One region of the Streptomyces sp. NPDC001714 genome, then DNA from elsewhere that is predicted to be linked to it. Evidence: riboswitches for the same ligand, from Rfam matches in the RefSeq annotation. Region 1 holds a riboswitch; each other region holds the start of a gene.
The links. A riboswitch is a leader RNA that binds a small molecule or an ion and turns the genes downstream of it on or off. The one in region 1 is predicted to bind S-adenosylmethionine.

Region 1 (4,089 bases):
AGACCAGGTACTCGGCCACCAGCTGGTAGAGGGCGATCGCGGTGCCGTCGTACGCCGTGACCGGGTCGAGGGCGGTGGGCGGCGGCGGGGCGCCCACGCGCAGGGTGCCGCCCCGCTCGGCCGGGCCGGTGGGCGACGCCGCCGTCCCGGCCGACGCGTCGTCCTCGGCGCTCGGCGCGCAGGCCGCGAGCAGGGCGGCCAGGGCACCGCCGCCGGCCAGGGTGAGGAAGCGGCGTCGGGAGCGGACGGCGGGCAGGACGTCCTGCCAGTGCTGGGGCAGCGCGTCGGCGTCGGATGCAGGCATGGGTTCTCCAGGGAATGACCGGCGGCACGGCACAACCTGGGGGAGCTGTACGCGGGCGTGTGCGGTGCAGGCAGAAAGGTGGAGGTGAAGAGGGTGAGAGGTCGAGAAGCGTGCAGCCGAGGGCCGTCAGAGGGCCGGCGCGGTGCGCTCGGCCGGATGCCTCAGCGCTGCGGACAGACACACGTGCCGACGCGCAGCAGATCCACGTGGATCCTCCGGGTCAGCGGCGTGTTCGCGGTCACGACTCATTGATAACAGCGCAGTTCGGCGGCAGACAACGCGGGATCTGTTTCAGAATCGAGAAACTCCGCCGCAAAACTCCGCCCGTAGACTTCCGGCATGACCGACTCCCGCCGCGCATCTTCGCGCCCCGCCGCCGGCTGTCGCCGCCACGGTTCCGACGACCACCGGCCGTCTCCGAGGCACGACACGGGAGTTGCCCGCCATGCAGTCACCGGCGCACACGCGATCCGAGGGGTTTCCGGACCGCGCACCTGACACCGCCCACTCGTCGATCGACGAGTTGCTGGTCCGCGCCCGCACCCGCCTGCGGCGGCTGGCGCCGTCGGACGCGGCCCGTGAACTCGCCGACGGCGCGCTGCTGGTGGACGTCCGCGCGGACCTGGTGCGGCGCGCGGAGGGCGAGATCCCCGGTTCTCTCGTCATGGACCGGAATGTGCTGGAGTGGCGGCTGGACCCGTGCAGCGACTGGCGCATCGAGGAGGCCGTCGACCACTCCCTGCGGGCGATCATCATGTGCTCGCAGGGCTACATGTCGAGCATGGCCGCCGCCGGGCTGCACGATCTGGGCCTGGTGCGGGCCACCGACATCGTCGGCGGCTACGAGGCCTGGCGCGCCGCGGGCCTGCCGGTGGTACCCGGGGGCACTCTGCCCGGCTCCTACGTGGCCGCCGCCCCGTCCCCGATCAGCCTCGACCCGGGCGGGCAGCGCATGCTGGTGGACGGCGCTCCCGTCGCGCTGACCCCGTTGGAGTTCCGGTTGCTGACCGCCCTGCTGCGCGGCAACGGCCGGGTCATCACCCGGGAGGACCTGCGCTCGGGGCTGGGCGAATGGGCGGGCAGCCGCAGCCGCTCCGTCGACCTGCACATCCACCGCATCCGCCGCAAACTGGGCCCGCGTGCCGCGGCTCTGCTGACGACGGAACGAGGTGTGGGCTTCCGGCTGCGCGCGACACCGGCACCGGCCGAGAGCGGCTGACGGCACGGGGCACGGCCACCGCGGTCGGACAGCGGCGGCCCTCCCGCCTCGGCTCCGGCCCGTCTCCTTCGTTCGCCCAGTCTGCCTGGGCCCCGGTGAGCGGAGGCAGGTCCAGGTGTTCGCGCAGGGTCGTGCCCCGGTACTCGGTGCGGTAGACCCCGCGGGCCTGCAACTCCGGGACGAGTTTGCCGACGACGTCGGTGACCGATGACGGGAGCAGGTGCGGCAGGAGGTTGGAACCGTCGACGGCACGGGTGGTGACGTAACGGGTCCACTCGTCGGCGACGGCCGACGGCGTGCCGACGAACGCGGGGTGACCCGGTGCCACCTCCAGCACCAACTGCCTGATCGACAGTCCGCGTTCGGTGGCCAGTTCTCGCCACTTTCGGCGAGGAGACCGGTCAGCGCCTCCGGGGAGCCGACGTGGCGCAGCCGGCCGGTCCGAGGCCAGGCGGCCAGGCCGTTCAGTCCGGCCAGCCGGTCGGCGCCCGGGACGGCCGTGTCGAGCACCACCTCCACCTCCGCGAAGACCAGGGGTGCACCGGCCTCCCGGGCGGTGGCGGCGCGGGCGGCGATGCCGGCGGGTGTGGGGCGGGCCACCAGGACCACGTCGGCGCGCTCGTCGATGTCCAGCGCGTCCGGAGCGAGGACGACGAGCTGTCCCTGCGGTGGGCGGGGGGTGATCCAAGGTGCGTCCACCATCCGTCCCGGCACGTGAGACAACCCCGTGCTCCCGAACAGGGCGTCACATCGCGGCATTGACGTACGACAAAATCGATCCGTAGCATCACCAACGGCATTGAGTGTCAGCGTCAAGCCCTGGCTCGCTGACCGGCAACCCTCCCGCGCGGTGGGGTGCTCCAGGTGAAAGCCCGGCGGGGTCACCGATGACTCCCGCAAGCGCGTGGCCCCGTGACCGGGGCCGGAGACGGGGAGGTTCGGCATGCGGCACAGCGATGACTCTGCTGCCTCCCCCGCCGACGCCACGGCGTACTCCCGGCTCTCGCGCCGGCGCCACATCGATCTGAAGCGCTCGACCAGCTGCCTCTGTCGGGCCTGACCGGCCCGGCTGCCGCCGGCTGACATCCGTCACCGGCCCCGGCCCCCGCGCGCCGTCCTTCCCCCTCGCCACCGGTTCCCGGTGTCGTCCGCATGCCAACTCCCCTGTCTGCACAGCGCATCCCCGGCCGGAGTCGATCCGCCCGGGCCGCACACACCGTCATGCCTGCGCACATCCGTGCGCGGTCGTGCCCCGGTGACACGAGTAGGAGAAAGCCCTCCGTGACTGCACTTCCGGATTTCAGACCTTCCCGATGGGCGCCCCTGGCCGCGCTCCTGACCACCAGCGTCCTGCTGACCGCGTGCGGCTCGGGCGACGACGGCTCCGGCGGCGGAAGCGGCCAGGCGAAGTCCGGCGGCACCCTGACCTTCGCGGTGGGATCCGACGCCGGCTGCGTGGACCCGCAGCAGGTCGGCAGCAACGACACCATCTACTCGGTGCGCCAGACCGTGGACTCCCTCACCGACCAGGACCCGAAGACCGGCAAGATCGTGCCGTGGCTCGCCAAGAGCTGGGACATCAGCGCCGACGCGACGACGTTCACGTTCCACCTGCGGTCGGGCGTCACCTTCAGCGACGACTCGAAGCTGACCGCCCAGGTGGTCAAGGACAACTTCGACGCGGTGCCGAACCTCGGCGCCCTGGGCACCCTCGCCGAGGGCTATCTCAGCGGCGCCAAGAGCACCACGGTGGTCGACCCGCTCACCGTCAAGGTGTCCTTCAAGCAGCCCAACGCCCAGTTCCTCCAGGCGACTTCGACCCACTCGCTGGGGATCGAGTCCTCGGCGAGCGTCAAGAAGAGCCCGCAGCAGAAGTGCAGCGACGGGGTGATCGGATCCGGGCCGTTCGTGCTCAAGCAGTACGTGCAGAACCAGTCGATCACCCTGGGCAAGCGCACCGGGTACGACTGGGGTTCCTCGCTGTGGTCGAAGAAGGGCGAGGCCTACCTGGACAAGCTGGTGTTCAAGGTCGTGCCCGAGGCAGGGGTGCGGGCCGGCAGTCTCCAGTCCGGGCAGGTGGACGCGATCAGCAGCGTCGGCAAGGCCAACGAGGCAGCGCTCAAGGGCGGCCAGGTCACCCTGCAGAGCCGGGCCAACCCCGGTGTGGTGTTCGGCCTCGGGCTGAACAACTCCCGGCCCCTGCTGAAGGACGCGAAGGTCCGTCAGGCGATCTCGGCCGCCATCGACCGGAAGCAGATCGCCGACACGGTCTTCCCGACCGGCACCCGGCCGGCGACCAGCGTCCTGGCGCACACCACGCCCGACTACACCGATCTCTCCTCGGACCTCGCGCTCGACACGGCCAAGGCCAAGTCGCTGCTGGATGCGGCCGGTTGGAAAGCGGGCAGCGACGGTATCCGCGCCAAGGACGGCAAGAAGCTGACCCTGACCGTCAGCTGGTTCCCCAACGCGGCCACCAACCAGCCCGCGCTGGAGCTGGTCCAGCAGCAGCTCAAGGCCGTCGGGATCGACGTGGTGCTCAAGCAGCTCCCGGTCACCCAGTTCG
Region 2 (4,089 bases), on a different contig from region 1:
TGGTCGCGGCCTGCCCGCTGGCCACGGCGACCGCCGCCGAACCGCCCTCCAGGGCTGCGATCCGCTCCTCCGCCACCGCGGTGGTCGGATTCGACAGTCGCGTGTAGGCGTGGGTGGCGAGGTCGGCCAGTTCGAAGGCCGCGGCGGCGTGCCCGGTGTCCCGGAAGACATAGCCGGCGGTCGCGTGGATCGGCACCGCCCGCGCCCCGGTGGCCGGGTCGGGGACCGCGCCGGCGTGCACCTGCCGGGTCTCGAACGCCCAGTCGGCGGTGCTCATCAGCCGTTCTCCCGCCTCGCCAGGACATCGGACCACCAGCGCTCGGCGACCCGCGGATGCGAGCGGAGCCAGCCGACGACCGCGTTCTCGCCGAAGGCCGCGAGCAACGGATTGTCCGGGTCGTCGGTGACGCCCCGGCTCAACGCGGCTAGTTCGGCGGGGAGTTCCAGCGGTTTGACGACCGCGTCCAGGCGCGGACCGAGGAAGAAGGGGATCGAGTAGCGGTCGACGCCCGGCTGCGGGCTGACGACTCGGTGCCGCGTGGCCTTCAGATAGCCCTGGGTGGCGATCTCCAGCATCTCCCCGATGTTGAACACGAAGGCGTCGGGCACGGGCACCGCGTCGATCCAGCCGCCGTCCTCGCGCTGCACCTGGAGTCCGCCCACGTCGTCCTGCTGGAGGAGGGCGAGGTAGCCGTAGTCCTTGTGCGCGCCCACCCCCTGGTCGGCGTCCTGCGCGACCCGCGGCGGGTAGTGCACGATCTTCACGTGGACGGCCGCCTCGTCGTCGAACCACTGGTCGAAGTAGCCCTCGTCCTGTCCGAGCGCCGCGGCCAGGGCGCGCAGCACCTCCCGGCTGACCCGCAGCGCCTCCGCCTGCCAGCGGAGCACGATGTCCTTGAGGCCCGGGAGCGACGAGGGCCACTGGTTCGGGCCGACCAGGCGCAGGTAGTCGGGGTCGTCCGGACCGGTCTCCAACGCCGCCCGCTCCGGGCCGATGTCGATCTGCTCCCGCCAGTCGGCGCCGCCCGCCGTGTACTCGGTCCCGGTACGGGTGTAGCCGCGGAACTGGGGCGAGTTGAGGTTCTCGATCTCCAGCCGCCGCTTCTCGGGCAGGTCGAAGAAGGCGCGTGCCGCGGTCAGCGCCTCGTCCCGCAGGGCTGCGGAGACACCGTGTCCGGTGACGTAGAAGAAGCCCACCTCGTGCGCCGCGGACCGGAGTTCGGCGAGAAAGGCGGCCCGGTCCGTGTCCGGGGTGCGGAAGCGAGAGATGTCGATGACGGGCAAAGCTGTGAGTTGAGCCATGGGAGTTCCTTCGCGGCAACGGCGGCCGACCGGCCCTCGCAACCCGCCCTGGACAGGGGCTAGTCGGAAGCAGCCGGAACGAGAAGACAGAAAGAAGGGAACGAGGTCGCGGGCCGTGGGACGGCGGTCAGCAACAGACCTGGTCGAACTGGTCGGCGCGGCGGCTCACCCAGAACGGGTCGAGCAGCACCGTGTGTGCCGTGCCAGAGGTCTCCATGGCCGGATGAAAGCACACCCGGGATGGATGCGTCCACCACGCGTTCCACCGGCTGAGGGCATCCCGGGGCGGTGTTGACGCCGGCAGAACAGCCGATCTACGGTGAGCGCGAGCTACGAGTTCCGGTGATCAAGCCCTGGCTGGCCGGACGGCAACCCTCGACGCAGTGGGGTGCCCCAGGTGACGGCTCGGCGGATCTCTTCTTTCTGCAAGTGCGCTCACATCGGCCCCGAGGCGGGCCAGAACCCGGGAGGACGGCATGGCTGGAGCCTTGATGCTGTGCTCCCGGCTCCATGTCGATCTGCTGCTGGTGTCCAGCTGTCTGTGTACGGGCTGATTCCGCCCTCCGACGGCCGGCAGAGCCACCACCCGTCGGCGTAAACCCCTCTTTTCCACCTGATCTCGCACGCCATGGCACAGCCCTGCGCCACGGCTGCCTCACGCACCCCTGACGCGGAAGCAGAGACTCCTGATGGCACTTCACACCGGCCGGACGCCGGGCAGACCCCGCCGCCCCGGCCTGGGCGCGATCTCCCTCGGCACGGCGTTCCTGGTGGCCCTGACCGGCTGCACCAGCAGCAAGGACGGCAGCACCGCGAGCTCCGGCTCAGCGATCACCGTCGGCACGACCGACCAGGTCACCAGCCTCGACCCGGCCGGTGCGTGGGACGCCGGCTCCGGCACCGTCGAGAGCGAGGTCTACGCGACCCTGCTCAGCCAGAAGAACGGCTCGGCGGACGTCTCCCCTGACCTGGCCGGCGGGATCGAGTTGACCGGGCCCAAGGAGTACACGGTCACCCTGCAGAAGGGCCTGAAGTTCGCCAACGGCCACCAACTGACTTCCTCGGACGTAAAGTTCAGCTTCGACCGGGACCTGAAGATCGCCGACGAGAACGGCCCGTCGTCACTGCTGTACAACCTCGCCTCGGTCTCCGCCCCGGACCCGACCACGGTCGTCTTCACCCTCAAGTCGGCCAACGACACGCTGTTCCCGCAGGTGCTGTCCACGGCCGCCGGCTACATCGTGGACGAGCAGGTGTTCCCCGCGGACAAGATCCTCGACGACAAGTCGATCGTCACGGCCAAGCCGTGGAACGGGCCGTACGGCATCAAGAGCTACGACAAGAACTCGCTGGTGTCCTTCGCCGCCAACGCGGCGTACAAGGGCCGGCTGGGCACGCCGAAGACCAAGAACGTCCAGCTCAAGTACTACACGGACGCCGGCAACCTGAAGCTCGACGTCCAGCAGGGCACCATCGACGCCGTCTACCGCACGCTCACCACGGCCGACCTGGACGACCTCGGCAAGCAGAAGGGCGTCAAGGTCCACACCGGCTCCGGCAACGGCATCCGCTACATCGTCTTCGACCTCGCCACCCAGCCGTACGGCACCAGGACGAAGAACGCCGACGCGAAGAAGGCCCTCGCCGTCCGGCAGGCGGTCGCGGACTCGGTCGACCGGTCCCAACTCGCCCAGCAGGTCTACAAGAACACCTACCAGCCGCTCTACAGCTCCGTCCCGGACGGCCTGACCGGCGCCACCCCCTCTTTCAAGTCGCTCTACGGCGACAAGAAGGGCGGCCCCGACAAGGCGGCCGCGGCAGCCCGGCTGAAGGCGGCGAAGGTGAGCACCCCGGTCACGCTCAACCTCCAGTACAACAGCGACCACTACGGCTCGTCCTCGGCCGACGAGTACGCGCTGATCAAGTCCCAGCTGGAGGCCACCGGGCTGTTCAAGGTGAACCTGCAGTCCACCGAGTGGACGCAGTACGGCAAGGACCGCGTCAAGCACCTCTACCCGCTCTACCAGCTCGGCTGGTACGCCGACTACCTCGACGCCGACAACTACCTCTCGCCCTTCTACTCGGCCAACAGCTGGGTCGCCAACGGCTACGACGACCCCGCCGTGCGCGCGCTGATCAAGAAGGAGGAGACCGAGACGGACGCCGCGAAGCGGACCGGGCTGCTGAAGCAGGCGCAGGACAGGGCCGCCGCGCAGGTGCCGCTGCTGCCGCTGCTCCAGGGCTCCACCGCCATCGTCACCCGCAGCGACGTCAGCGGTGTGCCGGCCGAACTGGACGCGACGTACCAGTTCCGCTGGGCGGGGCTCTCGAAGAAGTGAGCGCTCTGACACAGGAGACCCCCGGCGCCGTCGGCACCCCGGCCGACGGCGCCGCCGGGCTCGGATTCGCCCGCTACCTGGTGGTCCGTTTCCTCCTCATCATCCCCACCGTGCTGATCCTGGTCAGCCTGGTCTTCTTCCTGATGCGGCTGACGGGCGACCCGATCAGCGCCGCCTTCGGCGACCGCCTCACCCCGGACCAGCTCCAGGCCAAGCTCCACCAGGCGGGCTACGACCGGCCGTTGCTCACCCAGTACCTGGAGTACCTGCGTTCGCTGGCCACCGGCGACTTCGGCCGCACGGTCACCGACAACCAGCCGGTGACGCACGTCCTCGGCACCTACGGCGCCGCGACCGTCGAACTCGCCTGCTACGCACTGCTGGTGGCCCTGGTGATCGGCGTCCCGCTGGGCATGGTGGCGGCCTCCTACCGCGACCGGGCGCCCGA
Region 3 (4,089 bases), on a different contig from region 1:
AGCGGATCTGCCTCGGCCTGCAGCGCCGGGACAAGGACAAGGTGCTGCACGGCCGCGAGACCGGCATCATCAAGCGGCTGCCGCACGGTGAGTTCATCGAGGTCCACGAGCCGCTCTCGCAGGAGCAGCTGCACACCCTCACGGCGCACCACCAGTACGAGCCGGCCCAGGTCGGCCCGGCGGTCGACGAGAACGGGGTCGAGCGCAAGATCAAGGGCTCCGAGAAGCTCCGCGCCAAGCTGAGCAACGCCTACTACGGCGAGGACAACCAGATCCCGAAGCCGACTGTCGAGGAGTACAAGGAGATCACGAGCGGCCACGGCCACCACTGATCGACCGCGTCGCCACGCCACGGTCGAAGGGCCCCCGTCCGGGGTACGGACGGGGGCCCTTCGCCGTGCTCGGAGCTGGATAGGGTAGTCCTGAGAACCTCTGTTGCCCGTACGACGATCAGGAGCGGCTTTATGAGCGCTGTGACCCCCGCTGGAGGCGACACCGCGGCGGGCCGTTCCTGGCCCGGGGTACTGAACGCGCTGCTGTACGGCCAGGACCAGAGCGCCGAGGCGACGGCCTGGGCGATGGACCAGATCATGCGCGGCCAGGCCACCGACGCCCAGATCGCGGGCTTCGTCGTCGCCCTGCGGGCCAAGGGCGAGACGGTCGAGGAGATCAACGGGCTCGTCCGCACGATGTACGAGCACGCCAACGTCATCGAGGTGCCGGGCCGCACGGTCGACATCGTCGGCACCGGCGGCGACGGCGCGAAGACGGTGAACATCTCCACGATGTCGGCGCTGGTGGTCGCAGGCACCGGCGCGAAGGTCGTCAAGCACGGCAACCGCGCGGCCTCCTCCGCGTCCGGGGCCTCCGACGTCCTGGAGAAGCTCGGAGTCAACCTCGACCTGACCCCGCAGCGGGTCGCCGAGGTCGCCGAGGAGGCGGGCATCACCTTCTGCTTCGCCATCAAGTTCCACCCGGCGCTGCGACACGCGGGCGCCGCGCGCGGCCAGCTGGGCATCCGCACGGTCTTCAACATCCTCGGCCCGCTGACCAACCCCGCGCGGGTGCGGGCCCAGGCGGTCGGCGTCGCGGACCCGCGCATGGCCCCGGTCGTCGCGGGCGTCTTCGCGGAGCGCGGCAACTCCTCGCTGGTCTTCCGCGGCGACGACGGCCTCGACGAGCTGACGACGACCGCCACGTCCCACGTCTGGATCGTCCGCGACGGCAAGGTCACGGAGGAGACCTTCGACCCCCGTGACGTCGGTATCGACCTGGTCCCCGTGGAGGCGCTGCGGGGCGGCGACCCGTCGTACAACGCGGAGGTCGCCCGCAGGCTGCTGGACGGCGAGCAGGGTCCCGTGCGGGACGCGGTGCTGCTGAACTCCGCGGCGGCCCTGGTGGCCCTCGACCCGGCCGCCGGGACCCTGGCCGAGCAGCTCCGCGCCGGCATGGACAGGGCGGCCGAGTCGATCGACTCGGGTGCGGCCAAGCTGGTCCTGGAGCGCTGGGCGGCGGCGACGAACAAGTAGGGGGCCGGCCCAGGCGGCTGGGACGGGGTCCGGCACCGCCGGGCCCCGCCGTCGCGGCCGATCGCCGTTGCGGCGGAAAGAGGACGCCGGCACGGTGCCGCTGACAATGGACCGGCGTGCACCTTCTTCTCCGCCGCAACGGCGAGCGCGCACACACCCTTCTCGGCGGTGTCTGACTGCGCACGGGCACGGCCGTCCCGCACGGGGAGTCGTCGCCGCTTCCTCTTCCGGTCGGGTCTTCTGCCTGGTCTCTTCCGCTGGCCGGTCATGTTTTCCGCCGCAACGGCGCGCAACCATGAACGGCCTTCCCGGCGGTGCCGAGCCGTCCTCGCGCCCGTCCCGTCATCCGGACAGGAGTTGCGCGGCCGCGATCACTTCACCTACGTTTCTTCCCAGGTCATGAGTGACAGTCATGAGGCCCCGGCCGACTGTCCGGCAACCCTCCGTCCGTGGCGGGGTGCCCCGGGTGAAGACCAGGCCGCAGGCAGCGAGGTCTGCGGCAAGCGCGGACCCCTCGTACACCAGGGGTCCTGGTCGTCGAGGAGTCTTCCGTGAGCAAGCGAATGCGATAGGGCCGCAGAGCCCCGCCTCCGCATCCCTTTGCATCCCCTTTTTCTCTTTCCCCGTGCTGGAGCCGCGGTCGTCCGCGCGCTCGCACGGTGATTCCGCCACGCCTCTCACGGGAGTTCCGCCATGTCCGTCTCCACCGCTGCCTCCGCCCAGTCCGTTTGTTCCCCGCTGCCCGTTCTGGGCCGTGATGTCACCGTCCCGCTCGTCACCGGCGGCGAGGTCACCTACGCCGCCCTCGACTACGCGGCCAGCGCCCCAGCCCTCCAGCGGGTCTGGGACGACGTGGCGGCGTACGCGCCCTACTACGGAAGCGTCCACCGCGGTGCCGGCTACCTCTCCCAGCTCTCCACGGACCTCTTCGAGAACGCCCGCCGCACCGTCGCCGAGTTCCTCGACTGCCGCCCCGACGACCAGCTCGTCTTCACCCGCTCGACGACGGACTCCCTGAACCTCCTGGCCCGCGCCCTCCCCGCCGACTGCCAGGTCTTCGTCTTCGAGACCGAGCACCACGCCTCCCTGCTGCCGTGGCAGGACGCCCGGGTCACCTACCTCAACGCCCCCCGCACCCCGCGGCAGGCCGTCGAGACCCTGGAACGCGCCCTCGCCGACCGGGACCCGCACGGCCCGGCCCTGGTCTGCGTCACCGGCGCGTCCAACGTCACCGGCGAGCTGTGGCCCGTCCGGCAGCTCGCGGCCGCCGCGCACGCGCACGGCGCCCGGATCGTCCTGGACGCCGCCCAGCTGGCCCCGCACCACCCTGTCTCCGTCCGGGACCTGGACGTCGACTGGGTCGCCTTCTCCGGTCACAAGCTGTACGCCCCCTTCGGCTCCGGCGTCCTGGCCGGCCGCGCCGACTGGCTGCAGGCGGCCGAGCCGTACCTCGCGGGCGGCGGCGCCAGCCGCAAGGTCACCCGGCGCGAGGACGGGGGGGTGGCCGTGGAGTGGCACGAGAGCGCGGCGCGGCACGAGGCCGGGTCGCCCAACGTCATCGGCGCCTACTCCATCGCGTCCGCCTGCAAGGCACTCAGCGAGGCCGGCTTCGACACCCTGGTCGCCCGCGAGCGGCACCTGATCGAGAAGGTGCGGGCGGGGCTGGCCGAGGTCCCCGAGGTCCGGGTCCTCTCCCTCTTCGGCGACGACGCCCCCCGCGTCGGCGTGATCAGCTTCGTGGTGGACGGCTGGAACAGCTCCCACTTCGCCGCCGCGCTCTCCGCCGAGTACGGCATCGGCGTCCGCGACGGCCTCTTCTGCGCCCACCCGCTGGTCAGGACCCTGCTGGGCTCCGACCCCCAGACCCAGGGCGAGTGCGGGGCGCCGGAGGCGGCACCGGGCGAGAAGTCCCTCAACGCGATCCGGGTGAGCTTCGGGGCGGGAACGCCGGACGAGCACGTGGAGCGCTTCGTGAACGCGGTGCGGGAACTGGTCGCCGACGGCGCCAAGTGGACGTACCGCACGGAGGACGGCCGCTGCGTCCCGGCGGTGTGATCCAGACCGACCTCAGGGGCAGCGCCCCGTCAGGGGCGCTGGGGGTACCCCCGGCCGAAGGCTGGGGGAGGAACTGCGCGCTCAGCCCCCACCGGCCTGCGGCCGGGCACGGAGCTCCGTGCTCCACTGCGGGTCCGCGGGGGCTTGTCGCGCAGTTCCCCGCGCCCCTGACGGGGCGCTTCAGTGGGCGGTGCCTACTAGCTGTCCAGGCCGATCGCGAACGCCGCCTCCAGGTCGTGCTGGGAGTACGTGCGGAACGCGACGTGCGTGTCCGTGGCCTCCACGCCGGGGATCTTGCTGATGGAGCCGGGGATGACCTCGGCCAGGTCCTCGTGCTGCTTCACCCGGACCATGGCGATCAAGTCGTACGTACCGGTGACGGAGAAGACCTCGCTGACGCTCTCCAGCGCGGCGATCCGTTCCGCGATCTCGGGGATCCGGTCCACGCTGGTCTTGATGAGGACGATCGCGGTGATCACGGCTGGTTCTCTCCCTCGGGTGCCGG

Region 2: linked by a shared signal. The riboswitch ahead of ACFY0P_RS45115 (ABC transporter substrate-binding protein) and the one ahead of ACFY0P_RS07435 (putative leader peptide) in region 1 are both predicted to bind S-adenosylmethionine.
Region 3: linked by a shared signal. The riboswitch ahead of ACFY0P_RS17240 (aminotransferase class V-fold PLP-dependent enzyme) and the one ahead of ACFY0P_RS07435 (putative leader peptide) in region 1 are both predicted to bind S-adenosylmethionine.

Annotation. Positions count from the first base shown of each region.
Region 1 covers NZ_JBIAUL010000002.1:623,366-627,454, reverse strand. The annotation lists gene ACFY0P_RS07450 (ABC transporter substrate-binding protein) at 1-304, opposite strand, end outside; gene ACFY0P_RS07445 (putative leader peptide) at 466-546, opposite strand; gene ACFY0P_RS07440 (winged helix-turn-helix domain-containing protein) at 750-1,523, shown strand; SAM riboswitch class IV at 2,319-2,432, shown strand; gene ACFY0P_RS07435 (putative leader peptide) at 2,467-2,583, shown strand; gene ACFY0P_RS07430 (ABC transporter substrate-binding protein) at 2,805-4,089, shown strand, end outside.
Region 2 covers NZ_JBIAUL010000027.1:73,199-77,287, forward strand. The annotation lists gene ACFY0P_RS45105 (O-acetylhomoserine aminocarboxypropyltransferase/cysteine synthase family protein) at 1-277, opposite strand, end outside; gene ACFY0P_RS45110 (isopenicillin N synthase family dioxygenase) at 277-1,302, opposite strand; SAM riboswitch class IV at 1,631-1,740, shown strand; gene ACFY0P_RS45115 (ABC transporter substrate-binding protein) at 1,992-3,641, shown strand; gene ACFY0P_RS45120 (ABC transporter permease) at 3,638-4,089, shown strand, end outside.
Region 3 covers NZ_JBIAUL010000006.1:89,079-93,167, forward strand. The annotation lists gene ACFY0P_RS17230 (cytochrome bc complex cytochrome b subunit) at 1-332, shown strand, start outside; gene trpD (anthranilate phosphoribosyltransferase) at 465-1,529, shown strand; SAM riboswitch class IV at 1,925-2,041, shown strand; gene ACFY0P_RS17240 (aminotransferase class V-fold PLP-dependent enzyme) at 2,223-3,584, shown strand; gene ACFY0P_RS17245 (Lrp/AsnC family transcriptional regulator) at 3,782-4,063, opposite strand; gene ACFY0P_RS17250 (rhomboid family intramembrane serine protease) at 4,060-4,089, opposite strand, start outside.